2 regions of the Mesorhizobium sp. NPDC059054 genome follow, and region 2 is predicted to be linked to the other one. Evidence: predicted binding sites of a transcription regulator. Region 2 holds the regulator's gene; the other holds the start of a gene.

Region 1 (14,698 bases), on a different contig from region 2:
GCGCGCCCGCTCGCGGGCAGGGTGGCTTTGGTCACCGGCGCTTCCTCCGGTATCGGCGAAGCCACGGCTCTGGCGCTTGCCGCGGCAGGTGCCGATGTGGCGATCGTCGCCCGCCGGGCCGATCGCCTGAAAGCGCTTTCCGAACGGATCGAGAAGGCCGGTGGCAAGGTCTTTGCCATCGAGGCGGACATTGCGCGTCCGGACAGCGCGCAGGGGTTGATCAACGATGTGCTGGCATATGGCAAACGGCTGGACATCATCGTCAACAATGCAGGCGTCATGCTGCTATCGCCGGTGTCCCAGGCTCGTGCCGAAGACTGGCGGCAGATGATCGAAGTCAATCTGGTCGCGCTGATGGAATTGACCCGGACGGCATTGCCGCATCTGAAGGAAAGCAAGGGCCATATCGTCAACGTGTCGTCGGTGGCTGGCCGCATCGCCAATCCCGGGGCCGCGGGTTATGCGGCAACCAAGTTCGGCGTCGTCGCCTTTTCGGAGGCGCTGCGCCGGGAAGTCTATGCCGACAAGGTGCGGGTGACGGTGATCGAGCCGGGCATGGTCGAAACCGAACTCGGTGACCACATCACGAACCCCGCCATGAAGGCCAATCTCGAGCAGCGCAGGGCTGCAACGGAGCCGCTGCAGTCCGAGGATATCGCCGCAGCCGTGCTTTATGCGGTCACGCAACCGCCGCGTGTCAACGTCAACGAGATCCTGATCCGCCCGACCGATCAGGAACGGTGACGCTCCTGACTTGAGAGGGGCCAAGCTTACTGATCCGTAAGGTGGCGGACAGGTGGTGGTGAGGTGCTGCCGTTATCCATCGTCTCGAGCCGTCTCGCTCGTCAGACGAAGCGATTGCTTTCAAATGGAATGAGGCACCTTTCGATGAAACAGGCGGACTGCATCGCGATGACAAGGATCGCGGCGCTCCATCATTTTATCATAAAGCCCTGCCACCTCATCCTCGCGCCACTGCCGGCGCGATGACGGCTCGTTCGCGCGCCGGCCCGCGACCTGCCGAGGCCTTCCAAACCGGATCCGACCGCATGCGCATCCTGATGCTGGAGGACGACAAGAAAACGGCCGCTTTCGTCGTCAAAGGGCTGAACGAGGCGGGGCACGTCTGCGATCAGCTAGCCGACGGCCGCGACGCGCTGTTTCAGGCAACGCGCGAAGCCTATGACGTTTTCGTGGTGGACCGCATGACGCCGGGGCTCGACGGGCTGTCCGTCGTCAAGTCCCTGCGCGCCGCCGGGGTCCTGACACCGGCCATCTTCCTCACTTCCGTCGGCGGCGTCGACGACCGCGTCGAAGGACTGGAGGCCGGCGCGGATGATTATCTGGTCAAGCCTTTCGCCTTTTCCGAACTTCTGGCGCGATTGAATGCGCTCGGCCGTCGCCCGCCAGTGCAGGAACAGAAGACTGTACTCAAGGTGGCGGACCTGGAAATGGATCTGGTCAAGCGCCATGTGGTGCGCCGGGGGCATCCGATAGACCTGCAACCACGCGAATTCCGTCTTCTGGAAGTGCTGATGCGCGGTGAGGGGCGGGTGATTACCCGCACCATGCTTCTGGAACGCGTCTGGGATTTCCATTTCGACCCCAAGACCAGCGTGGTGGAGACCCATGTCAGCCGCCTTCGGGCCAAGATCGACCGCCCTTTCGCGGTGCCGCTGCTGCATACCGTGCGCAACACCGGCTATAGTCTCCATGCGCCTCGCTGAAAGCCTGCTGCGCTCGACACCGTTCCGTCTCGCCTTGAGCTTCGCGGCGCTTGTCATCCTCGCCTTCCTGCTTTCCGGCGGTATCGTCTACCAAACGATGAGCGCAAACCTGAACCGGCGCCTCGATGACGCAGTCCGGCAGGCCTATTCGATGATTGCGACGACCTATGCCGAGAGCGATGTCGACGACCTCATCACCGCGGTGAACAGCCACGCCAACGGCAGTTCCGGCAACGATCAGCTGATCTCGTTGACGGGACCGCAAGGCGAGAGCCTGGCCGGCAATCTTTCGGCGATCGACTTGCCCTTGGGATTCGCGACCGTGCCCGAAGGGACGCCGGGATTTCCCGATACGGCGCCATACCGAGCCTATTCAGGCAAGGTCGGCTCGGCCGACCTCACGGTCGCGCAGAGCTTCACCGAGACGGAGGAACTGGAGAGCCTCCTCTTGGCCAGTTTCGCCTGGGCCGCCATTATTGTTGCGGGGCTTGCCATCGCTGGCGGTGCCTATCTCGCCTCGCGCGTGCAACGCCGGCTGGATGCGATCGGCGACACCATGGTTGCGGTCTCGCATGGCAAGCTCGACGCGCGCATTCCGCAGCTCGGCCGCGATGACGACATCGATGCCGTCTCGATCCAGATCAATGCCGCGCTCGACAGGCTGGGCTCACTGGTCGAAGGCATGCGGCAAGTCTCCAGCGACATCGCCCACGATCTGAAAACACCGCTCAACCGCCTGCACATGATCCTGGACGGCGCCGCCGACAAGGCAGGCAGGTGCGAGGACGTTTCGGCAGACCTTGCCGAAGCACGCGCCGAAAGCTCGCAAATCGACGAGACTTTCGATGCCCTGCTGCGCATCGCGCAGATCGAGGCCGGCGCGCGCAAGGCACGTTTCGTGCAGCTTGACCTTGCCGAGCTGGTGGCTTCGGTTGCGGATATCTATGCCGAGGTCGCCAAGGATGATGGCAAGACGCTCTTCCTCGAGCGCAACGAAGCCGATGGCGCCATTACCGGCGATCGAGAGTTGCTGACGCAGCTTTTCGCCAATCTCATTGAAAACGCCATCCGTCATACGCCCGCCGGTACGCGGATCGAAATTTCTCTAACTCGACAAGCCGTTGGTCTCGTTGTGGAGGTGCGAGACGATGGCCCGGGCATTCCCCTGCAAGAGCACGAGAAGGTCTTTCAGCGCCTCTACCGGCTGGACAAGAGCCGCTCGATGCCAGGGACCGGATTGGGGCTGAGCCTCGTCCGGGCGATCGCCGATCTGCATGGCGCGACAGTGTCGATGCAGCCGCTCGATCCCGGCGTTGCAGCCGTCGTGGTTTTTCCCAGCGGGACTCAGGTCTCCGTCCGGTAATCGGCCAGCACAGCATCGATGACATTTGCCGATATGACGATCTCCTCTGCGCTCCGGCCGATCTGGCCCGAAACGGTGATCATCGCCTTCCACAGTGTCCAAGCGCGTCCGCGTGTCCAGGTGCCTTCATCGAGGGGCAGGGCACTGCGGAAAGCGCCGCGGCTCTCGTTTCGAAACAGCGTCCAGGCAATCGCCAGATCGCAGGCTGGGTCGCCGATCGCCGAACTGCCGAAATCGATGACGGCGCATAGTTTGCCGCCCTTCACCAGCAAATTGCCCCAGGCGATATCGCCGTGCACCCAGACCGGTGGATGCTGCCACTCGGTTTCGAGTGCTTCTTCCCAGATCGCGCGCGCCGTTGTTGTGTCGATCCTGCCTTGGAGCAGGCGAAGTGCCTCTCGTGTCTGGCCGTCATAGACGGCAAGCCTACCGCCCCTGAAGTAGTTCTGCGGTCCGGCGGGCGGTCCACCGGCCGCATCGATCCGGTGGAGTGCGGCGAGGAAATCGGCCAGATCGACGGCGAATTCGGCAAGGTCGCCGATGCGCTCGTCCGAGGCCGTCTCGCCCTCCAGCCAGCCATAGACCGACCAGGGCCAAGGGTAGCCTTCGCCAGGCTTGCCCAAGGCGAGCGGCGCGGGGATCGGCAAGGGTAAACGCGGTGCCAGTTTCGGGAGCCAATGCTGTTCGCTGGCTACTTGCGCTGCGTAGCCGCCTGCGCTCGGCAGCCGCACACTCATCTCGTCGCCCAGCAGGAAGGTGCGGTTGTCCCAACCGCCTGGCTCGACCTTTCGGATCGGCAGATGGGCCCACTGCGGAAATTGCGTGTCGATCAGTCGCCGCACCAGCGCCTTATCGATCTCGACCGTGATTCCGGATTTGCCCGGCATGGCTGTCCCTGGTGCGTGTCGGTACCCTTGCAAAAGAAGAAAGGGCGACATTTCTGCCGCCCTTTCCCGTACATTGCCTGAGAAGGACAGCCGTAGACGGATTTCGTTAAAAAACCATATCATTGCCGGCACTTACCAGCAGATCATGAGAATTTTTCCGGTGCTGGAAGCGCTATCCTTGGCGGTAAACAACGTCAAAAAAGAGAAAGGGCGGCATTTCTGCCGCCCTTTGCAAACTGAGCCGGTTGGCCGGACTTAGAAGTCCATGCCGCCCATACCGCCCATGCCGCCAGGCATGGCCGGAGCCGGAGCGTCCTTCTTCGGAGCTTCGGCGATCATGGCTTCGGTGGTGACCAGCAAGCCGGCAACCGAAGCGGCATCCTGCAGGGCAGTACGCACGACCTTGACCGGATCGACGATACCGAAGGCGATCATGTCGCCGTATTCGCCGGTCTGGGCGTTGTAGCCGTAGGTCGCGCCCTTGTTCTCGAGCACCTTGCCGGCAACGATCGAGGCTTCAGCGCCGGCATTCGAGGCGATCTGACGGATCGGAGACTGAAGGGCGCGACGGACGATCGCGATGCCAGCAGCCTGGTCGGCATTGACGCCGGCCGACTTGATGGCCTGGGTGGCGCGCAGCAGAGCAACGCCGCCGCCAGCAACGATACCCTCTTCCACCGCAGCGCGGGTGGCGTTCAGGGCGTCGTCGACGCGGTCCTTCTTTTCCTTCACTTCCACTTCGGTCGCACCGCCGACGCGGATGACGGCAACGCCGCCAGCCAGCTTGGCAAGACGCTCCTGGAGCTTCTCACGGTCGTAATCCGAGGTGGTCTCTTCGATCTGCTGCTTGATCTGGGCAACGCGGCCCTGGATCTCGGCCTTCTTGCCGGCACCGTCGACGATCGTGGTGTTTTCCTTCTCGATACGGACCTTCTTGGCCTTACCGAGCATGTTGAGCGTCACGCTCTCGAGCTTGATGCCGAGGTCTTCCGAGATGACCTGGCCACCGGTGAGGATGGCGATGTCTTCCAGCATGGCCTTGCGGCGGTCGCCGAAGCCCGGAGCCTTGACGGCGGCGATCTTCAGGCCACCGCGCAGCTTGTTGACGACCAGCGTGGCCAGGGCCTCGCCTTCGACGTCTTCCGAGATGATGAGAAGCGGCTTGGAGGTCTGCACGACGGCTTCGAGAACCGGGAGCATGGCCTGCAGGTTGGACAGCTTCTTCTCGTGCAGGAGGATATAGGCGTCCTCGAGCTCGGCAATCATCTTGTCCGGGTTGGTGATGAAGTACGGCGACAGGTAGCCGCGGTCGAACTGCATGCCTTCAACGACTTCCAGCTCGGTCTCGGCGGTCTTGGCTTCCTCAACCGTGATGACGCCTTCGTTGCCGACCTTCTGCATCGCTTCGGCGATCATCTTGCCGACCGACTCGTCGCCATTGGCCGAGATGGTGCCGACCTGAGCGACTTCCTCGGAGGTCTTGATCTTCTTGGCAGCCTTGCCAAGCGCCGAAACAACTTCAACGACGGCGAGGTCGATGCCGCGCTTCAGGTCCATCGGGTTCATGCCGGCGGCAACAGACTTGGCGCCTTCCTGAACGATCGCCTGGGCCAGAACGGTCGCGGTCGTGGTGCCGTCGCCGGCGATGTCGTTGGTCTTCGAAGCGACTTCGCGGACCATCTGGGCGCCCATGTTCTCGAACTTGTCCTCAAGTTCGATTTCCTTGGCGACGGTGACGCCGTCCTTGGTGATGCGCGGGGCGCCGAACGACTTGTCGATGACGACATTGCGGCCCTTCGGGCCGAGGGTCACCTTCACCGCATCGGCGAGGATGTTGACGCCGCGCAGCATGCGCTCGCGGGCATCACGGGAGAATTTTACTTCTTTAGCAGCCATTTTTTACTCCTGGGCTTTGCGCCCGAAATCAAGATTGGATGGTGCGGATGAAAGGCTGGTGGTCAGCCGATGATGCCCATGATGTCGGATTCCTTCATGATCAGAAGGTCTTCGCCATTGAGCTTCACTTCGGTGCCCGACCACTTGCCGAACAGGACGCGGTCGCCGGCCTTGACGTCCAGCGGAACCAGCTTGCCGGCCTCGTCACGAGCGCCCGAGCCGACGGCGATGACTTCGCCTTCCTGCGGCTTTTCCTTGGCGGTGTCGGGGATGATGATCCCGCCAGCCGTCTTTTCTTCGGATTCAACCCGGCGAACGACCACGCGGTCATGAAGCGGGCGGAACTTCGACTTTGCCATTTGATTTCCTCGGTGCGAAAGGTGAGAAAGAATTTCCTCCGTCCGGCCCTGCCGGACCTTCGGTTAGCACTCGCTATGGGTGAGTGCTAACGTGGCGGTGAGATAATCCCGCCTCCGGGGAGAGTCAAGGCGCGGCGCGGCATCTGGCCGCATGAAAATTGTCGTTTGTCCCGGTTGCGCTGTCAGCCGGGGATTCATCGCAAGCGATCTTGATCTGTAGAGGCCGGGCGAAGACTGTTTGGCTGCCTGTCGGGCGCATGATCCAAGCAGACAAGAAATATGCTAATCTCGGCCGTCGGATGGACCGCGGGTGGTGGCCATGCAGGAAGCAGATAAGGTGTTCGCCGGTTCGGTCCCGGAAAACTATGACCGCTATATGGTGCCGTTGATTTTCGAGCCGTACGCAGCCGATCTTGCACAACGGGCCGCGTCCCTCTCGCCGAACGCCGTTTTGGAAATCGCGGCAGGCACCGGGGTCGTCACACGCGCACTGGCGCCGAACTTGTCTGCTGGCGCAAGCTATGTCGTGACCGATCTCAATCAGTCGATGCTGGATTACGCCGCTTCCAGGCAACCTCCTGACAGTCGCATCAAATGGCGCCAGGCGGATGCTTTGGCACTGCCTTTTGAAGACGCGGTCTTTGATGTCGTTTGTTGTCAGTTCGGCGCGATGTTTTTCCCCGACCGTCCGGCGGGCTACCGTGAAGCAAGGCGGGTCCTGAAACCTGGTGGGCATTTTTTGTTCAACGTATGGGATCGCATCGAAGAAAACGTGTTTGCGAATGATGTGACGAACGCTCTTGCAAGGATTTTTCCGAACGATCCGCCGCGCTTCCTGGCGCGCACGCCGCACGGCTACCACGATACGGCGCTGATCCGTGGCGAACTCGAAGGCGCAGGTTTTTCCCGTCTGATGATCGAGACGAAAGCCGAACAAAGCCGCGCGTCCTCGCCCCGTCTCCCGGCCGTGGCGTATTGTCAGGGAACGCCTCTTCGCAACGAAATCGAAGCCAGGGAGGCAGGAAAACTGGACGCTGCCACTGACTATGCCGAAGCTGCGATCGCGGAAAGGCATGGGCACGGTGAAGTCGCCGCCAAAATTCAGGCTCACGTCATCGTGGCTGTGACCTAAGCGAGGGAATATCGCTTCAGCGCTCTGAGACGTCGTTTCCGTCTTTCTCGGAAACGGTTTTCACGCAATTCCGGACGGAAAACCGCTGCGCACTTTCCTGGAATTGCCCTAGTCGAAAAATGCGCGCAACTGGCCGTGGATGATCGATTTGTAATCGTCGACCATGCGTTGCCCCTGCGTTTTGTCCTGTGTCAGCGCCAGCCGCACGACGCCGCCGGCAAGCTGGAAGAACAGGAATACCAGGCGTCGAAACTCTTCGCGCCGCTCCGGCTTCAGCAAATGGATAAGCTGATCGCAGAAGACATCGGCCTGATGATGCGTCTCGGCGATGTCGAGATTCTGCAGCGCCTTGTCGGCCTGGATGGCGTTCTGCAGGTCCTGGATGGCGGGGTCTCCAGCGACGCGGTCGTAATAGTCGTCGAGCATCCGGTCGGAAGCTGCGATCATGCTCTCCAGTCCGTCGATGCCAACGACGATCTCCCGCTGGCGCGCCCGCGTCACTTCCGAGAAGCGCTCGTAGAGCGTGGCCAGGATCGCGGACTTGTTCGGGAAGTAGTGATAGACGGTGGCGATCGGTCCGCCGGCCAGTGCGCCGACTTCCTTCATGGTGACGGCGTCTATGCCTTTTTCGCCGATCAGCCGCTTGGCGGTGGCCAGGATTGCGTCAATGCGCTCGCGGCTGCGCTCCTGTTTCGGGCGGCGCCGCAACTGCGATCCGGTGGCTGCACGCCTGGCCTGTTTCATGCGCCGGTTGTCCACATTTCAACAAATCCTGGCCAACCGATCCTGGTCGGCAAATTCACGTTGACAGGAAAGATGATAAAGTATCAGTTTTCAAGATGCTGGTTGATTGTCAGCTTTTGGGTTGAGGCAACGGACGTTGGGAGGCGCCTGTGGACTCGATGGATCCTGCCCGTCCAGGGAGTGAGGATTGGCTGGTCGGCAATCCGACGCGCGGGCAGCTTGCTGCGGCTTTGTGGATCGGCTCCGTCGGGTTGCTGATCCTTGGTCTGCAGCCGGTGCTGCTCGGCGCGCTGTTCACGCAAGGCCATGTCGGCGGCGATGAGCTGGCGCTGGTGGCGACTGCAGAACTGATCACCATCGGTATCGGCTCGGCCACCGTGGCGATGGCTCTCTCAGCGCGCAACATGCGTCGCAAAAGCACGATCCTGCTTCTCCTGCTGGCATTGGCCAATATGTGGACAGCCTATGCGGCGAACGCCAACATGCTGATAGCCGCCCGCGCCGTTGCGGGCTTCGCCGAGGGTGGTCTGGTGGCGGTCGCGACGGAATTGATCGCGCGTTCGCGCCGGGCGGAGCGTATCGGCGGCTATTTCGTGTCACTGCAAACCTTGGCGCAATGCGTTCTGGCTCTGCTGCTGGCGCTTGCCGTCATCCCGGCCTATGGCGCGAGCGGCGGTTTCGTCACGTTGGCCGTGGTTTGCGGACTGTCGGTTGCCGTTGCACGCGCAGTGCCCGACGACTATGCGGACCTGCCGAAGGATGAGCATTTCGCCAATGTGTTGACGCCAGGCGCCATCACCGCACTGCTTTGCATCTTCTGTTACTTCATGTTCTTCGGCTCTGTCTGGGCTTTCCTGGAACCGCTGGGCGCACAATACGGTATCGACGGCCGCACGGTCGGCTTGATCGTCTCGGCGAGTTTGGCTGCGCAGATCCTGGGCGCGATGACGGCAACCGTCTTCGAGGCGCGCATCGACTATCGGCTGGCCATCACTGCCGTCGGCATCGTTGCCGTGCTTGCGTGCGTCACGCTGGCCAGTGGTCCGGCCCTGACCACTTTCTGGGCAGCCGCGCTGGCCATGGGTTTCATCCTGCTCTTCATCGTTCCTTACCAGATCCGATTGGCGATCACCTCTGACGAGACGCGCACGACGGCGCTTCTTGTGCCGGCCGCGCAGCTGTTTGGACTGGCGCTTGGACCTGTCGCCGCCTCGCTGCTCATCGAGGAAGTGGATTTCCGTGCGGTGCCGGAATTCGCGGCTGCCAGCGTCATCGCCTCCATCGCGTTGCTTGGCCTGTTCGTCGCCTTGACGCGCCGTCGCGTTGTCGCCTGAGCCGAGGGTGTCCATGACAGATACCTTGCGCTGGACGAACTGGTCGGGCTTTGTCGAAGCCTCGCCGCGGCGGATTTTGAATCCCGATACCCTCGACGGCATCGTTGAGGCGGTGAAGACGGCTGCAGGCCCGCTGCGCGTCGTCGGGGCAGGGCATTCGTTCACGCCGCTCGCCAGGACGGACGGTACGATGCTGTCGCTGGAGAAGTTCGAAGGGCTGGTTTCGCACGACGCAGCCGCCAATGTCGCGCGTGTCCGCGCCGGCACAAGGCTCGGGTCGCTGATGCTGCTCCTGCAGGATATCGGCCAGGGCCTGCCCAATATGGGTGATATCGACAGGCAGGCGATCGGCGGCGCGCTCGGCACCGCGACACACGGTTCGGGCCGGATGCTCGGCGCCTATCACACACAGCTCCAGGCGATGCAGTTCGTTGATGGGCGAGGCGCGGTACGCGAACTGACGTCGGCCAAGGATCACGACATGATCCACGCCACCGGTGTGGCACTCGGAAGCTTCGGCGTGTTGACGGAAGTCGCGCTGAAGAACATCCCGACTTACAGGCTGCACCGCCGCAAATGGGTGCTGCCGATCGGGGAGATGCTCGCCGAATTCGAACCGATGATGGGCGCACACCGCTCAGCCGAATTCTACTACGTGCCCTTTTCGGGCCACGCGCAGTTCATTGCCAGTGACCTGTCCGACAAGCCGGTCAGCGCGCGGCCGCCGGAAGAGGACGAGGAAGGACTGGCGACGCTGCGCAAGCTGCGCTCGGGGCTGCGTTGGGCGCCCTGGCTGCGCGGATTGATCATCCGCTCGGTCATGGCGAGGTTGCCGTCGGAGGATTACGTGCAGGATTGGCTCAACGTCTACGCCAGCGACCGTCGTACCCGCTTCAACGAGATGGAATATCACCTGCCTTTCGAGGAAGGGCCGAGGGCATTGGGCGAGATCATCGAGCTGACCGAAAAACGCTTTCCGGAGGTCTATTTCCCGATGGAGGTCCGCTCGGTGGCCAGCGACGAATTCTGGCTCAGTCCTTTCTACAAGCGGCCGACCTGCTCGATCGCGATCCATCACGACGCCGCCAACGATCCGTTGCCCTTCATGCGCGCGGCTGAACCGATCTTCCGCAAATATGGCGGACGCCCGCATTGGGGAAAGATGCACAGTCTGAAAGCAGGAGACTTCGAGGCGCTCTATCCACGCTGGAGGGACGCGATGGACGTGCGCCGGGACATCGATCCGCAGGGCCGTTTCGTTTCGCCTTATATGGCAGACCTGTTCGGGTTGAGGTGATGGACGCCTATTTTCAGACCATGACGGCTGCGCTGCGCGAAGCTGGATTGTTCAAGCCTTGCCTTGTACTGGACCGTGATCGACTCGATGCCAATATCGCGCTGACCCGGCAGAAGCTGGCACCTGAACTCGAGCTGAGGCTGGTCGACAAGTCGCTGTCCTGCCTGCCGCTTCTTTCCCGCATTGCAAATGCCCTCGGCGCGACGCGATTCATGACCTTCCACTTGCCGATCAGCGAAGCGGTGCTGAAGGCCTTTCCGACAGCAGACCTTCTGTTCGGCAAGCCGATGCCGGTGGATGCAGTCCGGCAAGTGCTGTCGCGCAGGGATGACGCGTGGAAACGCGTATGCTGGTTGATCGATACGCAAGCGCGGCTGGAGCAATATATGGTCATGGCCGAGACGCTGGGATGCGACCTGCGCATCGCCTTCGAGGTCGACATCGGCCTGCATCGCGGAGGTATCGCAGAACCGGCGGCGTTGTCGCAGGCGCTGCAGCGGGTTCGCCAGCATCCCTTGCTGCATTGTGAAGGCATCATGGGCTACGAGGCGCATGCGCCTCATATCCCGAACCTGTTCGGCGGACCGGAAAAAGCGTTGGCGGGATCTGTCGCCGCATTCCAGGCGTTCATCGCTTGCCTCGCGTCCGGTGAGCGGCAGATACTCAACACCGGTGGCTCGAAGACAGCGCTGCTGCATGGCGCGCAGAAACAGGCACCCACACAGGCTAATGAGGTATCGATCGGTTCGGCTTTCGTGCTGCCGAGCGACTTCGATACGGTCGGTCTGACCGGATTCCGGCCAGCCGCCTTCATTGCTACCCCGGTGCTGAAAGTGGTGGAGGCGAAATTGCCGGGGCCGGCTTTCGTCGGTCGCGTGTTGCAGGCGCTTGGCCGTTTTCCACGACGCGGCTGCTACATCTATGGCGGCAAGTGGATGGCGAAGCCGATCTTTCCCGAAGGGGCGCGGGAGGGAGCGACACTCGGCCAATCCTCAAACCAGCAGTTCATGGCACTGCCGGACAATACGAAGCTTCAACCAGACGATTTCTTTTTTCTGCGTCCAACCCAGTCCGAGTTCGTACTGCAGCAGTTCGGTGCCATCGCGGTGTTCTCGCAAGGACGTATTGTCGAGCAATGGCCGGTTCTGCCTGTGGGCTGAAGCGTCTTTCGTAAAAGCGCAACAAGCGGGCTTGATCGTTGCCTCTGGCATGCATATATTTGACTTAATCAACAATATTGTTGACGTAGTCTAATAATGCACTCCCGTCGAGGTTCCCATGTCCGCCTTTTCCAGCCCCAGCGACGAGCAGGTTGCCTGCGTACGCGCCTTCAACCGCTTTTATACGCGCCAGATCGGCTTGCTGGAGGAGGTGCTGCTGAAAAGCCCGTTTTCGTTAAGCGAAGCGCGGGTCCTGTTTGATCTTGCCCAGCGTGACGGCCAGAGCGCCGCCGAACTCGGGCGCGAGCTCGGGCTCGATGCCGGCTATCTCAGCCGCATGCTGAAGAAGTTCGAGGAGCGCGGGCTGGTGCAACGCCAGGCGCAGACCGACGATGCCAGGCAGTCGGCGATCGCGCTGACCGAGGCGGGCAGGCAAACATTTGCCGGCCTGGACGAAGCCTCCAATCGCGAGGTTGGAACCATGCTCGACCGGCTGCCAGCCGAACGCCGTGAAACGCTGGTGACGGCGATGATGACGATCATGCGGCTGCTGGGCGATGGAGGCGAGCCCAAGGTGCCCTATATCCTGCGGCCGCTGCAGACTGGCGACGTCGGCTGGATCACGCACCGGCAAGGCCTGCTCTACGCCCAGGAATATGGCTGGGACGAAACCTACGAGGCGCTGGTCGCCGAAATCCTCGTCAATTTCGTCAGGTCCTACGATCCGAAGAAGGAACGCGCCTGGGTGGCGGAGCGCAATGGCGAGGTGGTGGGGTCGATCTTCGCCGTGCACCAGTCCGATGACGTGGCAAAGCTCAGGCTGCTTTATGTCGAGCCGTCGGCGCGGGGGCTTGGCATCGGCAAGCGACTGGTGGACGAGTGCATCGCCTTCGCCCGCTCGCGCGGCTACAAGACGCTCACCCTGTGGACCAACGACATTCTTGTTGCGGCACGGCGCATCTACCAGGCCGCGGGTTTCAAGCTGGCCAAGGAGGAGCGCCATAGCTCCTTCGGCAAGGAACTCGTCGGCCAGATCTGGAACCTCGAACTCTAGGCCTGTTTGCGCTTTAAACAGCGCGGCCGAGGCTGATTGCAACATCGTTCCGTTCTCGCGGTGTCGAGCGCACGACCATGCCTGCGCCTGCCATGCGCAGGGCATCGCTTTGCTTTTCCTGACCGAACCGACGCGCGACACTCCAAACATTCGATGCAATCGTGTGGAGGCGAGGATCGCAATGACTTTCCGTTTCAAGGATGTTTTCGGCAACACGCAAAGCGCTCTCGGCGCCGATGCCAGTCAAGCGACCGTGACCTTCCAGGCACGTTCACAGCTCGCCGACGGGTTCCGCTCGAACGTGGCGATCCGTCAGTTCAGCGTTGGCGTCGACGAGCCGCCGGCGCTCGCCGGCCAGGATACGGCGCCGAACCCCGTCGAATATATTCTGGCGGCGCTCGGGTCATGCCAGGAGATCACATATCGACTTTATGCCGACGCGCTCGGCATTCCGCTCAAAAACGTATCGGTGCAGTTGAGCGGAGACATCGACCTGCGCGGCTTCTTCAACGTCGACCCGCAGGTTCGACCGGGCTATCAACGCATCAATGCCGAGGTTTTCATCGACAGCCCGGCGCCAGCGGTCGATATCGCCCGGCTCAAGGAAACTGTCGACCGGCATTGCCCGGTGCTCGACATCCTGCGCAACCCGACACCTGTCGAGTTGCAGCTCACCACGAGGGTGCAGCAGGTGGCGGCGGAATAGAGCACCTAAACTCAGCCAGCGAACCACCCGGCCTTAGTCCAGTTTGAAACTTTGTCAGGGTCGAACCGTCAGGTTCGGCCCTTTGTCATGCCCTTGCGCGCATGCATCCCTGTCAGGATGCTCGCGTGCCTGCGCATGGCTGTCATGCAAATTTGCCCGATCACGTCTTTGGTGATCCGCTTGAATAGTAAGCATGCTCATTATATATCGCGCTCATGACTTCGAACACGGAACATACACTTGGCTTCCTGGTCCACACGGTGGGCCGGCTGTTACGCAAGCGGCTGGAGCAGATGGCGATCGATACGCACCTTTCTGCCGCCCAGTGGCGGCTGCTGTTCTGGGTCGCGAAGGAGGAAGGCACAACCCAGGCCCGTATCGCCGAGTTTCTGGAAATCGAGCCGATCAGTGTTTCTCGCATGCTCGATCGCATGGAGCAGGGCGGCTGGGTCGAACGCCGGACCGACGTCAACGATCGTCGCGTGCGCGCGATCTTTCTGACCGATCTGGGGCGGGAAGCCTTCGTCTATGTGAAGAGCTTTGTCGGCGAGGTTACCGAAGAGGCGTTCGCCGGCATATCGAAGGCCGACCAGAAGATAATCATGCAGGGGCTCGAGAGGGTCATCGAGAACTTGAACAGCAACATAACGTCCTCCCAGGGCGTTGAAGACGGCACCGACGCCAAGACCTTAGAAAGTGCACACCAATGAACGCTGTGTCCAAGATCGATGAGAAAGACGCCGCCAAGCTCGAGATGGAGCAGCCGACGCCAGCTACCCAACCGGCCGTTGCAGCGCCGCCTCCCGTAGAAACGCTGGCGGTTCCGCAGAAGAAAAAGTCGCGCGGCCTGCGCTTTATCCTGATGGTTTCTGTGCCGCTCATCCTCGTAGCTGCCGGCGGCTATTATTATGTGACCGGCGGCCGCTACGAAGAGACCGAAAACGCCAATCTGCAGCAAGCGACACTTTCGATCGCGGCCAATGTTCCCGGCCGCATCGTCGAGGTGAACGTTGCCGACAACAAGCCGGTGAAGAAGGGG
Region 2 (14,698 bases):
CCCACGCCGGCGGTTTTCGTTTTTCCAACAGGGGCTGAAGATTTTTTCGGCATCGCCTGTCGAAATCGGGCAAGCTCGCGCGACATTCGTGCGGCCAGCAAGGACGCGGCCTTCGAAACTCGGGAGATTGTCGTGCAATATATGCTTCTGATCCATGTCGACGAAACGGCCTTCGCCAGGATGACCCCCGAAATGCAAGGGGTAATGTCGGAACCCTACATGGCCTACAATGCTGCACTCGAGAAGGCCGGAGCCATGGTGGTCGGCCAGCGGCTGCAGCCATCCAACGTCTCCACCACGGTCAAGGTCCGCGAGGGCAAGACAGAGGTGCTCGACGGCCCGTTCGCTACCACCAAAGAACAGCTCGGCGGCTTCTATCTTATAGAGGCTCCCGATCTCGACGCGGCACTTTCCTGGGCTGCGCGATGCCCTGCCGCCAGCCATGGCACAGTCGAGGTGCGCCCGATCTGGCCGACCCACTGAGCAGCAAGGCAGGGCGCGATGGCCTCGGCCACGGAGACGGCCCGGGCGGCGGCTGAAGCGGCCGCCCGCCAAAGCTACGGCAAGCTCGTCGCTTTCCTCGCCGCGCGTTCGCGCGACGTTGCCGGCGCCGAGGACGCGCTCGCAGACGCCTTTGCGATGGCGCTCGCAAGATGGCCCGAAACGGGTGTCCCCCAACATCCCGAAGCCTGGCTTCTCGCGGTGGCGCGCCGCCGCGCCACCGACCAGCATCGCCGACACCAGACACGCGAGGCGGCACTACCCCATCTCAAGCTCATCGGCGATGAAATGGAGGAAGAGGCAATGCGCGAGAAGCTGCCGGACGATCGCCTCGGCCTGATCTTTGCCTGCGCTCATCCAGCGATCGATTCAGGCGTGCGCGCGCCGCTGATCCTGCAGACGGTGCTCGGCTTTGACGCCGCCACCATCGCGTCCGCCTTTCTGATCTCACCCGCCACCATGGGGCAGCGGCTCGTACGCGCCAAGGCCCGTATCCGAGAAGCGGGTATCCCTTTCCGCATTCCTGAACTGCCGGAACTACCTGAGCGGCTGTCGGCAGTACTCGAGGCTGTCTACGCTGCCTTCGCCGAAGGGTGGACCGATCCTGCCGGTACCGAAACGCGCCGCCGCAACCTGGCGACCGAGGCAATCTGGCTTTGCCGGCTGGTGACCGAACTGATGCCGGAAGAGCCGGAAGCTCTCTCACTGCTCGCGTTGATGCTCTATGCTGAAGCGCGACGCGAGGCGCGCCGAGGCACGCAAGGCGACTTCGTGCCACTCAGCGAGCAGGATATGACCTTATGGAATACCAAGCTGATTGAGGAAGCGGACGCGCTGCTGCAGCGCGCAGGCCGTTCCTCCAGCCTCGGCCGCTACCAGATCGAAGCGGCAATCCAGTCCGTGCATATCGCCCGCCGCCTGACCGGCAGGACCGACTGGGCGGCACTCAGACAATTCTACGATGCGCTTGCCCTGGTTGCCGGCTCACCAGTCGTGACCATCAACCGCGCGGTTGCTGTCGGCGAGACCGATGGGCCTACCGCCGGGCTGGCCGAACTCGACACTGTCGCCGACGACCGCCGCATCGATGACTACCAGCCTTATTGGGCAGCGCGAGCTGGGCTGCTCACCGAACTCGGCCGGTGGGATGAGGCGCGACTGGCCTACGAAAGGGCGATCGGACTGGAGCGCGATGAAGCAGTGCGGCGGTTCCTGGCCGCAAAGAAGGCGACGCTCCTGAACTGAACAAATTACCCTTCAGGCTGATCAGGAGGGCCACATCTCATGGCGCCCATTGAGCGCGGCAAGCATGGGATCAACGCGTAGTCTGGCGCAGACCCGCTCGACATTCGGCCAGGCCCGACGCGCCTTATCCGTGTCCGGATACCAGCAAACCATCATCAGCATATAGATGTCTGCAATGGTACGGCTGTCACTCACCAGCCAATCACGGCCGGTCAGCGCACTGTCCAAAATACTGATTTCCTTATCCATCTCGGCAACAGCCGCTTGTTTGACTGCGGCGATGCCGGCAGCGTCGGTGGTCGAACGGTGCGGATAATAGTAGCGCAGATTGGCCATGTAGATGGCGGTCGCCATGAACGCCATCCAACGCAGGAAATCCGCCCTGCCCGGCTCGCCGGCAACCGGACCAAGCCCTTTTCCCGGGTGCAACTCAGCGAGCAGAAGCGAGATCGCCACTGTTTCGGGGAGGGCATGACCACTCGGCAGAACCAGCACCGGCACCTGGTTCATCGGGCTGATCTTGAGAAACTCTGGATCCGGCTCCGGTTTCTTTGGCACATCGATCTGTTCGAAGGGAACGCCGGCCAGCTTGAGTGCGGCCTCAATCACGAACCCGCCCGAGCCCGGGCGCGTGTAAAGCTTATACATTTTTTGCTGCTCCTCCCTGGTCCGGCGTTCGGACCAGAGTGGATTTGACCTGGCCGAGGCACAGCACTCAAGCTAGCAACAGTAAGGCCAACAGATTTTTCACAGGGGCCAGGGACGGGAAACGCCTTTCCGCTCCGCTGGCCACAAGAGAAAAAACTTACGTGCCAAGCCCTTCGAAAAGTACAGTCGAGAGGTAGCGTTCGGCAAAGGACGGAATGACAACGACAAGGTTCTTGCCCTTGTTCTCCGGCCGCGAGCCGACAATGATCGCGGCCTGCAGCGCGGCGCCAGACGAAATACCAACCGGCACCCCTTCCAGGCGAGCAACGAGGCGGGCATTGGCGACAGCATCCTCGTTGGAGACCTTGACGATCTCGTCATAGATGGTGGTGTCGAGGATCTTCGGCGCAAAGCCCGCGCCGAGCCCCTGGATCTTGTGCGGGCCGGGCTGGCCGCCCGACAACACCGCCGATGCTTCCGGCTCAACGGCCACGACATGCAACGAAGGCTTGCGCTTCTTGATTACCTGGCCGACGCCGGTGATGGTGCCACCGGTGCCGATGCCGGAGACGAAGATGTCGACTTCGCCCTTGGTGTCGTTCCAAATCTCTTCGGCGGTGGTTTCGCGATGAATCTCGGGATTGGCCGGATTCTCGAACTGCTGCGGAATGATGGCATCCGGCAGCGAGGCGGCCAGTTCGTCGGCCTTGGCGATCGCGCCCTTCATGCCCTTCGGCCCTTCGGTCAGCACAAGTTCGGCGCCGAGCAGCGCCAGCATCTTGCGACGCTCGACCGACATGGTTTCGGGCATGGTGAGGATCAGCTTGTAACCTTTGGCGGCGGCGGCGAAAGCCAGCGCGATACCGGTGTTGCCGGAGGTCGGCTCGATCAACACCGTCTTGCCGGGGGTGATCTTGCCGTCGCGCTCCAGCGTCTCGATCATGGCGACGCCGATGCGGTCCTTCACCGAAGCGATCGGGTTGAAGAACTCGAGCTTGGCGAGAAGATTGGCGACGATGCCTTTTTCCTTCGCGAATTTGTCCAGCCTGACCAGCGGGGTATCGCCGATCGTCTCGGTAATCGAATTGTAGATGCGGCCGCGGCCGGGAACACGTGCGGAGGTTACAGGCTTGTTCATTGATTTCGCTCCCTGAAACGAGGCTGCCTTATGCGGCTTTTCACCAACGGAAGATAGGCCGCCACCCGACTATATCCGAGTGGGCAGCGTGCTGAAAACAACAGGTGGCTGGAACAGTTTTCCTGATTATCCCGGATTCAGGTTCAGCTTTGCGCAAACACCCTCAGGACCGGGCGGCAATCGCTGCCGCGGCACCAACCATGAAGCCGGCTGCCGTACGGTTCAACGCTTTCAATGCACGCGGCGAACGCAGGAACCAGCGCGCCTTGGCCGCAAGCGCCAAATACGGCACCAGGACGATGAGCAGCACGACGGCGGTGATGGCAGCCAGGATGCCGTAATCGGCCAAGGTCAGCGATTTGAGATCGACGATGGTCGGCGTGATCGCAAGGTAGAAGATCATCGTCTTCGGATTGCCGAGCGTGACGGCAAGGCCGGCCAGTACCGAGGGAACGAAACCATCCCTGCCCTTGCGGGCTTCGACCGTTTCCGGCGTGATGCCGGCCGTCCAGAAACTCCAGGCGAGATAGGCAAGGTAGAGCACACCCAGCCATTTGATGACCAGGAACACCATGCCGAAACTCTGCGCCACCAGCGCAAGACCGAGCACGACCGCGGTGAGATAGGTCAGATCGCCAAGCACGAGCCCCAATGACATTGCCAGAGATGAGCGGAAGCCGGAACCGAGCGCTCTCGCCACCAGCGCCGTCACGCCGGGACCGGGGATGGCGGCGGCGACCGCAAGGGCGGCGGAATAGGCAAGAAATCCGGCAAGGGTCATCGCGAAAACCTCGGGAACACCGGCGCTTTATCGCATGGAAGCCAGCCTCCTGGAAATGGCACAGTGTTTGGTCCAGCCACTCACAATTTCCTGAAAAGGCATCGACATTTCGACCCGGCTCCTGTACGCGCACGGTCCCGCCGCGACCCGCACCGACAGGTCGCGCCCTTTTACGCAAACATCCAGGACGAGACGATGCGACCGGCTTTCGGCGGCATAGACTTCGGCACCTCCAATTCCACCGTTGGCGTGATCGAAAACGGCCGGCCACGCCTGGTGGAGCTGGAGGACGGCAATGCGACGCTGCCCTCAGCGATCTTCTTCAATTTCGAAGACGGCAACACCCTGTTCGGCCGCCGTGCCATCAGCGATTATACGGATAGCGTCGAAGGCCGGCTGATGCGCGCGCTGAAGAGCGTGCTGGGTTCTTCGCTGGCACATGAAAAGACGCGCATTCAGGCACGCACGCTGGCCTTCACCGATATCATCGGCCTTTTTGTCGCCCACCTGAAGGCGCGGCTGGACAGCCATGCCGGGCAACCGGTGGAAAATGTGGTGCTTGGCCGACCCGTGCGTTTCGTCGACGAGAGCGACGCCGCAGATACCGATGCGCAGAGCCAGTTGGAAAAGGCAGCCCGCAAACAAGGCTTCAAGCATATTGACTTCCAATTTGAGCCGATCGCCGCAGCCCTCGACTACGAACATACGCTCAACCGCGAAGAACTCGCCCTGATCGTCGACATGGGCGGTGGCACGTCTGACTTCTCCATCGTGCGGGTGTCACCGGAGCGTTCCGCCGCCAGCGACCGCAAGGGCGACATCCTGGCCAATCGCGGTATCCACATCGGCGGCACCGATTTCGACCGGTTGCTCAGCATAGCCAGTGTCATGTCCGAACTCGGCTATCTGACACCGACAAAGGACGGCAAGCGCAACCTGCCGGCGGGTTATTTCGTCGATCTCGCCACCTGGCAGCGCATCAATCTGCTCTACACGCCGAAGGCCATGCTGGATCTGCGCCAGATCCGCTACGAGGCCGCGCGGGCCGATCTGGTCGACAGGTTGATCGAAGTGGTCGAACACCGTTTCGGGCATGCGCTCGCCACGAAGGTGGAAAGGGCGAAGATCGCGCTGACCGACCAGGACGAGGCAACAGTGGAGGTGGTTCTGCCCGGCGCGAACTTCTCGGCGGAATTGACCAAACAAGGCCTGGAGGGCACCATCCACAACGAGGTCGGTCGCGTCACGCAAACGGTTGCCGATACTCTGGCCGATGCCGGCGTGAAGCCGGCGGACATCACTGCCGTATTCCTGACAGGCGGCTCGACCGCCATCCCCATGGCGCGGCGCAGCATCCTGGGATTGGTGCCCGACGCCAAGGTGGTGCAGGGCGATGCGTTCGGTTCGGTCGGCCTCGGCCTTGCGCTCGACGCACGCCGCAAATTTGCCTAGCCTTTACCTTTGTAAGAGACACGCCAGACGGTACCGTTGCCGTCCTCGGTGACGATCAGCGAACCGTCCCTGGCCACCGCCACGCCCACCGGTCGGCCCCACACAGCATCGTTGGAGACGACGAAACCGGTCATGAAGTCTTCGTACTCGCCGGTCGGCTTGCCATCCTTGAAGAACAGCCGCACCACCTTGTATCCGGTCGGCGCGCCGCGATTCCACGAACCGTGCAAGGCGACGAAGGCATCGCCCTTATATTCGGCTGGGAACTGATTGCCTTCGTAGAAGGCGATGCCCAGCGGCGCCGAATGCGCCTGCATCAGAACGTCCGGCACTGTCACCTTGCCCGCGAGGTCGGGGCGAGTTCCGGCATGGCGCGGATCCTCATTGTCGCCGATATAATACCAGGGCCAGCCGTAGAAGGCGCCCTGCTTTACCGACGTTGCGTATTCGAAGGGAAGATTGTCGCCCAGCGCGTCGCGTTCGTTGACCACGCACCAGGGTTCGCCGGTGGCCGGCTGGACGGTAAGCCCCGAGCAGTTGCGCAGGCCGGTGGCCACGGTGCGGCTGTTCTTGCCGTCGGCGTCAAAAGCAAAGACGGCGGCGCGGCCGCGTTCGTAGCTCCATGCAGCTCCAAGCGCCTCGTTGGCGGCCCATGCCTTGGGACCCCCGGGAGGATCTCCGAGGTCTTCTGCTGCATTGGAAGCCGAACCCACCGACAGATAAAGCGTGGTGCCATCCGGCGAAAAGGCGATGTCGCGGGTCCAATGGCCACCGTCAGGAATGTCCGTGACAACCGTTTCGGGTTTTCCGGACGCCTTCAGGTCGCCCTCCTCGTAAGGGAAGCGCACGATGCTGTCGGTGTTGGCGACATAAACCCATTGCGGCTTGGCCGGTGGATAGAAAGCGATGCCGTAGGGTGAACTCAGCCCCTTGGCGTAGATGGATTCTTCGGCAGGCTTGGCGCCACCGGTGCCAAGCCTGTAGAGCCGAACCTGATCAGCGCGGCTGTCGGCAACGAAGATGTCGCCATTCGGGGCAACGCGCACCGCGCGCGGATTGCTGATGCCTGAAACGATCAGTTCGGCCGAAAAGCCGGCGGGCAGTTTCGGCTCCGCATTCTTCGGGCGCCGGACCTCGCTGGGGCTGTTCGAAGCGGAATCGGACACATAGGGTTTCGGAAGATCCTGCGGGGTTATCAAGCGCCGGATGCCGGGCTTGTCGGCGCGCCAGCCACCGAAGGCGGCCTCCCCTTTCAGAACTTCGGATTGCTGGGCGAGAGCCGAAGAAACCGGCGCTACAAAGAACGGAACCAGCAAGGCTGCGACAGCACGTTTCACATCATCCTCCTTCGACCGCCACGACGAAGATAGGATGGGAGACGCGTCAGCGCATCACAACTGACCGTGAAAAACGACCGCCCTTCAGGCCTCGGCGCCGAAGTCAGCTTCCAGCCGCTTTTCCAGTTCGACAAGATCGGCCGGCAGCGGCAAGCCGAGCGCACGCAGTTCGGAGAACTTCTCGCGCAACTGCTCCTGGATCTCGTGCTCGTCTTCCGGCTGGTTGACCATCTCCTGCAGAAGCAGGCCGATACGGGCTTTGATCTCTTCCAGCGCCATGGTGTTCCCTCCTGGCTGGCAGTCTCGGCTAACTACCGCAGCATGCGCGAAATCAGCTGTGCCGTATAGTCCACCATCGGCACGATGCGCGCATAGTTGAGCCGCGTCGGGCCGATCACGCCGAGGGCGCCGACCACGCGCGCGTCCTTGTCGCGATAGGGCGCGACGACCAGCGACGAGCCCGACAGCGAAAACAGCTTGTTTTCCGAACCGATGAAGATGCGCACGCCCGAGCCCTGTTCGGCGAGGTCGAGCAACTGGATCAACCCATCCTGGGTTTCCATGTCCTCGAACAAACGCTTCAGGAGCTCGATATCGGCCTGAGCGGTGACGTTTTCGAGCAGATTTGCACGACCGCGCACGATAAGGCGCGCCGGCAAGCCGCTTTCAGTGCCTGCCCAGACGGCAAGGCCTTTTTCGACCAGATCCTGCGACAGCGTATCGAGCGCGGTGCGGGTTTCTTCCTTCAACCTTGAAATCTCACCGCGTGCCTCGGCGAGCGTGCGGCCGCGGATATGGGCGTTGAGGAAGTTCGAAGCCTCATGCAGTTGCGAAAGCGTGATGCCGGCCGGCAGGTCGATGACGCGGTTTTCGACATCGCCACCCTGTGAGACCAGCACCGCCAAAGCCTTGCCCGGCTCCAGTTGGATGAACTCGATATGCTTCAGCGCCACTTCTGCCTTGGCCGCCAGGACAAGCCCTGCACCACGCGACATTCCGGACAGCATCTGGCTGGCTTCGGTCAGCATGTGTTCGAGCGACATGCCCTCGCCCGAAGCCTTCACCTGCGCCTCGATGGAACGGCGTTCCTCGCCGGTGAGATCGCCAAACTCCATGAAAGCATCGACAAAGAAACGTAACCCCTGCTGGGTCGGCAGCCGGCCTGCGGAAATATGCGGCGCGTAGATCAACCCAAGATGCTCGAGGTCGCTCATCACGTTGCGGATCGTCGCCGGCGACAGCGACGAGGGCAGAATACGCGACAAGGAGCGTGAGCCGACCGGCTCGCCGTCCCGGAGATAGGACTCGACGATGCGCCGGAAGATGTCGCGCGAACGGATATCAAGCGGCTGAAAGGCCGGCGATTGCATGATCGGATCAACGATGGGCTTGGTCATCGGGCGCTAAATCTCCGAAGACAAGGATATAGATTGCAGCCGGTGCGACGCAAGCGACCCGTTTTCCTTTGCGCCCGGTCTTCCATGGAGCTACAAGCCGGCCACGACTCCAAAACCAAGAAGAAAGACCTTTGATGCGCCCCTCCAAACGCCAGCCAGACGAAATGCGTGCGATCTCCTTCGAGCGCGGCGTTTCCAAGCACGCCGAAGGCTCCTGCCTGGTCAAATTCGGCGACACGCACGTGCTGTGCACGGCAAGCCTGGAGGAAAAGGTGCCCGGCTGGATGCGCAACACCGGCAAGGGCTGGGTGACGGCCGAATACGGCATGCTGCCACGCTCGACCGGCGATCGCATGCGCCGCGAGGCCTCCGCAGGCAAGCAGGGTGGGCGCACGCTGGAAATCCAGCGCTTGATCGGCCGCTCGCTGCGCGCCGTGGTCGATATGCAGGCGCTGGGCGAGGTCCAGATCACCGTCGACTGCGACGTCATCCAGGCCGATGGCGGCACCCGCACGGCTTCCATCACCGGCGGTTGGGTGGCGCTCTACGACTGCCTGCGCTGGATGGAAGCACGCCAGATGGTAAAGCTGGACAAGGTGCTGAAAGACCATGTCGCCGCCATTTCATGCGGCATCCATGACGGCCAGCCGGTCATCGATCTCGACTATCTTGAGGATTCCTCCGCCGGCACCGACGCCAATTTCGTCATGACCGGCAAGGGCGGGATCGTCGAAATCCAGGGCACGGCCGAAGGTGAACCTTTCTCGGAAGAGCAGTTCACGGCGCTGATGGGCCTGGCCAAGAAGGGCATTTCCCGCCTGGTGTCCCTGCAGCAGATGGCGGTGGCCTGAAGCGTGATACAGCCTGCCGCCATCCTTGAATCCGCGCTCTACGTCACCGATCTGGAGATAGCGGAAGCGTTCTATGCCGATGTCATCGGCCTGGAGCGCATCGGCAAGGTTGAAGGCCGGCATGTGTTCTTTCGCTGCGGCCAGGGCGTGCTGCTGCTGTTCAACGCGGACGCAACGCGGCATCCACCAGCGCCCGATGCTCGTTTGCCGGTGCCGCCGCATGGCACGACCGGTCACGGCCATCTCTGCTTCTCGGCAAGTGCCGAGGAACTGGATCGCTGGAAGGCGCATCTGAGTGCGCATGGCGTCGCCATCGAGGCCGAATTCGAATGGCCGCAAGGCGGCCGCTCCATCTATCTGCGCGATCCTTCCGGGAACTCGCTGGAATTCGCCGAACCCAAGATCTGGAAGCTGTAAATGCATTCGCTCGATGGAAAGAAGATCGTCGTCGCCAGCCACAATGCCGGCAAGCTGAAGGAATTCGCCGACCTGATGGCACCTTTCGGTTTCGAGGCGAAATCGGCCAAGGAATATGGCCTGCCGGAGCCGGACGAGACCGGTACGACCTTCGAGGAAAACGCCTATATCAAGGCTTTTGCCGCTGCGCAGACGACCGGTCTGCCGGCGCTTTCGGACGATTCTGGGCTTTGCGTCGACGCGCTTGACGGCGCACCAGGTGTCTACACCGCCAACTGGGCCGAAAAGCCCGACGGCAGCCGCGATTTCGGCATGGCGATGCAGAAGACCGAAGATGCGCTGCAGGAAGTGAAGGCGACCGAAGCAGCGCAGCGTTCGGGACGCTTCGTGGCTGTTATCTGCCTCGCCTTCCCGGACGGCCAGGCCGAATATTACCGCGGCGAAGCGGAAGGCACATTGGTCTGGCCACCGCGTGGCGATCTTGGCTTCGGCTATGATCCAGTGTTCCGCCCCGACGGGCACGACAAGACCTTCGGCGAGATGACCGCCGAGCAGAAACATGGCTGGAAACCCGGCCAGGCCGAGGCGCTGTCGCACCGCGCCCGCGCCTTCCAGAAGTTCGCCCGCGCAAGGCTGGGTTCGGCCTGATGCTGCTGGATCGGTCGCCCGGCTTCGGCGTCTACATTCATTGGCCGTTCTGCGCGGCCAAATGCCCTTATTGCGACTTCAACAGCCATGTCCGCCACCAGCCGGTGGACCAGGAACGATACACGCGTGCCTTCGAGGCCGAGCTTGCCACGATGCGCGAACGTACCGGCCCGCGCCAGGTGACCAGCATCTTCCTTGGCGGCGGCACGCCATCGCTGATGAAGCCGGAAACCGTCGGTGCCGTTCTGGATGCGGTCGCCAAAAACTGGACGGTACCGGCCGGCATCGAAGTGACGCTGGAGGCCAACCCGTCTTCCGTCGAGGCCGAACGTTTCCGCGGCTATCGCAGCGCGGGCGTCAACCGTGTTTCGCTCGGCGTGCAGGCGCTGAACGACCGCGACCTCAAATTCCTCGGCCGGCTGCACAATGTCGAGGAGGCGCTGCACGCCATCGGGCTCGCCCGCGAGATCTTCCCGCGGCTTTCCTTCGACCTGATCTACGCTCGCCCCGGCCAGACGCCGGAAGCCTGGGAAGCGGAGCTCGAGGAAGCGATCGGCCATGCCGCCGATCATCTGTCGCTCTATCAGCTCACGATCGAGGAAGGCACACCCTTCCACATGCTGCATGCAGCAAGGAAGTTCGAAATCCCGGATGGTGATCACGCAGCCGACCTCTATCAGCTGACGCAGGAAATCACCGCGGCTCGCGGCCTGCCGGCCTATGAGATTTCCAACCATGCAAAACCAGGCGCCGAGAGCCGGCACAACCTGACCTATTGGCGTTATGGCGAATATGTCGGTGTAGGCCCCGGCGCGCATGGCCGCTTTGTCGAGAAGGGCACGCGCGTGGTGACGGTGGCCGAGAAGATGCCGGAAACCTGGCTGGATCTCGTCGAAGCCAAGGGCCACGGCGTCACCGGAGGCGAGATTCTTACCCGTTCGGAAGAAGCCGACGAATTCCTGCTGATGGGATTGCGACTCGCAGAAGGCATCGACCTTGCCCGTTACGAGCAATATTCGGGTCGTGCCCTGCCCTCGGCTCGGCTTTCGATCCTGCAGGAAGAAGGGCTGGTCACATCGATCGGCAATTCACGCCTGCGCGCTACGGCTGCCGGCATGATTGTTCTGGATGCTGTCGTGGCTGACCTGGCGCGTTAACCAGGCTCACAACCGGCGGCTCACGCGTGCCGCTTATGACCGTTTTTGACACGGTCCTTTTCGGCAAAGAGCTCACCGCCGCGGCCTGACTTTCCTTCGTCCTTGCCATGCCGGTGATCGCCGTTTTCGTCACCGGAGGCGTGAGAAGGCCCTGTCTCCCGGGCGCTGCGCGCTTCCAACTGGGACATGCAGGCGTCGAAATGATTGGGCATCGCGTGCTTCCAGAATCACCCATGAATTCCGCTGCGCTTTGTGTGCTGCGGCCCTGTGGCAAAGGTGTGGCGGCGCGCGACTTTTGCAAGTCTTCGCCGCCCGTGCCAAACAAGCGCAGACCGGAGGGCACATGAACGGCGAAACGACCAGGAAGACCTATGTGATCGGGCAGACGGAGCTTGCTGCCCGACCGCTCGAAGCTGCGCTCTATCTGGTAGCAACGCCGATCGGCAACCTGGCCGACATCACCCTGCGCGCCTTGGAAACGCTGGCTTCGGCCGATCTCGTCGCCTGCGAGGACACACGCGTTTCGCGCGTGCTTCTGGAGCGCTACGGTATCCGCCGCCGCACCACCGCCTATCACGAGCACAATGCCGCCGAGGCTGGCCCGAGACTGATCGCGGCTCTCGAACAGGGACAAAGCGTCGCGCTGATCTCGGATGCCGGTACCCCGCTGGTTTCCGATCCTGGCTACCGGCTGGTCGGTGAAGCGATCGAGCGCGGCATCCGCGTGGTGCCGATACCCGGTCCTTCGGCGGCACTCGCTGCGCTGACCGCCTCCGGCCTGCCCTCCGACACCTTCCTGTTCGCAGGCTTCCTGCCGGCCAAAACCGGCCAGCGCCAGACACGACTGGAAGAGCTTAAAGGCGTTCCGTCGACACTGATCTTCTTCGAATCTCCGCGACGGCTGGCCGAGACGCTGGAGGCGATGGCCGAGGTTCTGGGCGGGGCACGCCAGGCAGCGATTGGGCGTGAACTGACCAAGACCTTCGAAGAGATACGGCCCGGTACGCTGGCCGAGCTTGCCGCGCACTATGCAGAAGCCGATACGCCGAAAGGTGAGATCGTCATTTGTGTCGGTCCGCCACTGGCACAAACCGAGAGCCCCGAAGACATAGACCGGCTGCTTCTGTCGCTTGCGGCGGAAATGCCAGCTTCCAAGGCGGCTTCGGAGGCCGCCAAGATGACCGGCGGTCAGAAGCAGGTGCTCTACCGCCGGCTGCTCGAACTGAAGGAAGCAAACGGTGGCTGACGCCTCCGTTGTCCGGAAACGCAAATCCTATCGGCGTGGTCACCGCAGCGAATGGCTGGCTGCCATCGCCCTGACTTTCAAAGGCTATCGCATCCTCGCCCGCCGCTACCGCACCAAGCTCGGTGAGATCGACCTGATTGCCCGGCGTGGCGACCTCATACTGATCGTCGAAGTCAAGGCGCGGCGGACATTGGTGGAAGCGATGGAAGCAATCGAATACGAGTCCGAGCACCGCATCGAGCGCGCCGCAGACCTATGGCTGTCGCGCCAGCCGGATTTCGGCAAGCTTTCGGTGCGCTTCGATATGGTGGCGGTCCTGCCCTGGCGCTGGCCCGTGCATGTCGAGAACATCTTTCAAGGACATGACTAGCGCCCGTCCAGCCGGACACAAACATCGGAACGGAGCCACAGGGCTTTACCGTGATGGTAAATGCCCTTAACAGCGCTCCCGACCTTAAAATTCGTGCTTCTGCGCCCTGCCGCAGTCGCCTTGTGTATTGGAGCAATCGATGGCCCTTCCCGACCGGTTGAGCAACGACCCGCGCAGCCCCTATTTCGATGCAGAGGTGCTCGAGCGCGGCGTCGGCATCCTGTTCAACGGACGCGAGCGCGATGACGTGAGCGAGTATTGCGTCAGCGAAGGCTGGATCCGTGCGCCCGCCGGCAAATCGAAAGACCGTTTCGGCCAGCCGATCACCATCAAGCTGAAGGGTACGGTCGAGCCGTTCCCGAAGCCGTAAGGCTATCGATCAGCCGGTGATGTCGAAATCCATCGGCGCATCGGAGGGGTCGGCGGGTTTTGGCTCGACACGTCTGACGCCGGCGCCGGACGGCCCTTGCCAGAAGGCTTTCAGCATCTCGGCCACGGCTTCGTTCGAACCTGCGATCAACGCGCTGACTGAACCATCCGGTTCGTTGCGCACCCAGCCGCGCAGGCCAAGCCGTGACGCCTCGCGTTGTGTCCACACACGAAAGCCGACACCCTGAACGCGGCCGGTGATGTGCACGCGCACCGCTTTGCTGCTGCCGTTCACCGCTTCGTCACCCGCATCGGCAGACCACCCTCAGGTTGTGTGGTCAGCTTCTGCACCGGCCAAGGTTTCGTCTCGGCGACCGTGTCGAAACGGAAACGCGAAAGCAGGATGGCGAGCGCGATGATCGCCTCCTGCATGGCGAAACTTGCCCCGATGCATACGCGCGGACCGGCGCCGAAAGGGAGATACTGGAACCGGTCCATCTTTTCCCGGTTTCCAGGATGGAAGCGCTCCGGCAGGAAGGCATCGGGGCGATCCCACAGCTTGCGGTGGCGGTGCACCACCCAGGGCATCACCAGCACGGCAGCACGCGGCGGAATATAGAGCCCGTTGAAGGTCTCCGGCTCGACCGGCTCGCGATTGATCGACGGGGCCGGCGGATAGAGCCGCAGCGCCTCTTCGAAAACCGCGCGTGTGAGCGGCATGGCGTCCAGCCATTTGGTCGGATCCGGCTCGCGTGCCAGAACGGCATCGATCTCGGCTTCCACCGGCTCGCGCTCCCACGGTGCCTCGGCCAGGCAATACAGCGTCCAGCCGAGCGCGCGGGCCGTCGTTTCGTGGCCGGCACCGATGAAGGTGATGATGTTGTCCTCCACCTCGGCGCGGGTCAGCCCATCAGGCCCTTCGGCCTTGAGCAGCAGGGTGAGAAAATCCTGCGGCACGCCGTTGGGATCGCGCTTCAATCGCTCCTCGCGCATCAGCACGGTGTTGGTGACGATGTTACGGAAATACGCCAACGACTTGCGGCCGCGGATGCGGGTCAGCCTCGGCAACCAGTCCGGCGCACGCAGCAGATCGAGCGGATCGACCCGGCCCATGGTCTCGAACAGCCGGTCGATCTGGCTG

The links. The regulator HrcA, encoded in region 2, represses chaperone genes, less so after heat shock. The targets are predictions, from matches to a motif close to GTTAGCACTCNCNNNNNGNGAGTGCTAAC.
Region 1: the regulator HrcA is predicted to act here: its motif matches at 6,295-6,323, upstream of groES (co-chaperone GroES).

What each region holds. Positions count from the first base shown of each region.
Region 1 is NZ_JBHYHV010000002.1:943,868-958,565, forward strand. Features, by position in the region: gene ACFWXH_RS12275 (SDR family NAD(P)-dependent oxidoreductase) at 1-744, shown strand, start outside; gene ACFWXH_RS12280 (winged helix-turn-helix domain-containing protein) at 1,050-1,727, shown strand; gene ACFWXH_RS12285 (sensor histidine kinase) at 1,714-3,090, shown strand; gene ACFWXH_RS12290 (aminoglycoside phosphotransferase family protein) at 3,072-3,977, opposite strand; gene groL (chaperonin GroEL) at 4,233-5,873, opposite strand; gene groES (co-chaperone GroES) at 5,936-6,232, opposite strand; gene ACFWXH_RS12305 (class I SAM-dependent methyltransferase) at 6,552-7,364, shown strand; gene ACFWXH_RS12310 (TetR family transcriptional regulator) at 7,473-8,108, opposite strand; gene ACFWXH_RS12315 (MFS transporter) at 8,267-9,442, shown strand; gene ACFWXH_RS12320 (D-arabinono-1,4-lactone oxidase) at 9,456-10,739, shown strand; gene ACFWXH_RS12325 (alanine racemase) at 10,739-11,899, shown strand; gene ACFWXH_RS12330 (GNAT family N-acetyltransferase) at 12,018-12,953, shown strand; gene ACFWXH_RS12335 (OsmC family protein) at 13,135-13,659, shown strand; gene ACFWXH_RS12340 (MarR family winged helix-turn-helix transcriptional regulator) at 13,953-14,369, shown strand; gene ACFWXH_RS12345 (efflux RND transporter periplasmic adaptor subunit) at 14,366-14,698, shown strand, end outside.
Region 2 is NZ_JBHYHV010000001.1:301,564-316,261, reverse strand. Features, by position in the region: gene ACFWXH_RS01460 (YciI family protein) at 142-483, shown strand; gene ACFWXH_RS01455 (RNA polymerase sigma factor) at 502-1,746, shown strand; gene ACFWXH_RS01450 (glutathione S-transferase family protein) at 1,768-2,394, opposite strand; gene cysK (cysteine synthase A) at 2,552-3,532, opposite strand; gene ACFWXH_RS01440 (LysE family translocator) at 3,696-4,313, opposite strand; gene ACFWXH_RS01435 (Hsp70 family protein) at 4,509-5,765, shown strand; gene ACFWXH_RS01430 (PQQ-dependent sugar dehydrogenase) at 5,762-7,102, opposite strand; gene ACFWXH_RS01425 (hypothetical protein) at 7,187-7,381, opposite strand; gene hrcA (heat-inducible transcriptional repressor HrcA) at 7,414-8,499, opposite strand; gene rph (ribonuclease PH) at 8,634-9,350, shown strand; gene ACFWXH_RS01410 (VOC family protein) at 9,357-9,767, shown strand; gene rdgB (RdgB/HAM1 family non-canonical purine NTP pyrophosphatase) at 9,768-10,415, shown strand; gene hemW (radical SAM family heme chaperone HemW) at 10,415-11,572, shown strand; gene ACFWXH_RS01395 (hypothetical protein) at 11,593-11,784, opposite strand; gene rsmI (16S rRNA (cytidine(1402)-2'-O)-methyltransferase) at 11,916-12,818, shown strand; gene ACFWXH_RS01385 (YraN family protein) at 12,811-13,188, shown strand; gene ACFWXH_RS01380 (DUF3297 family protein) at 13,328-13,558, shown strand; gene ACFWXH_RS01375 (acylphosphatase) at 13,568-13,852, opposite strand; gene ACFWXH_RS01370 (cytochrome P450) at 13,849-14,698, opposite strand, start outside.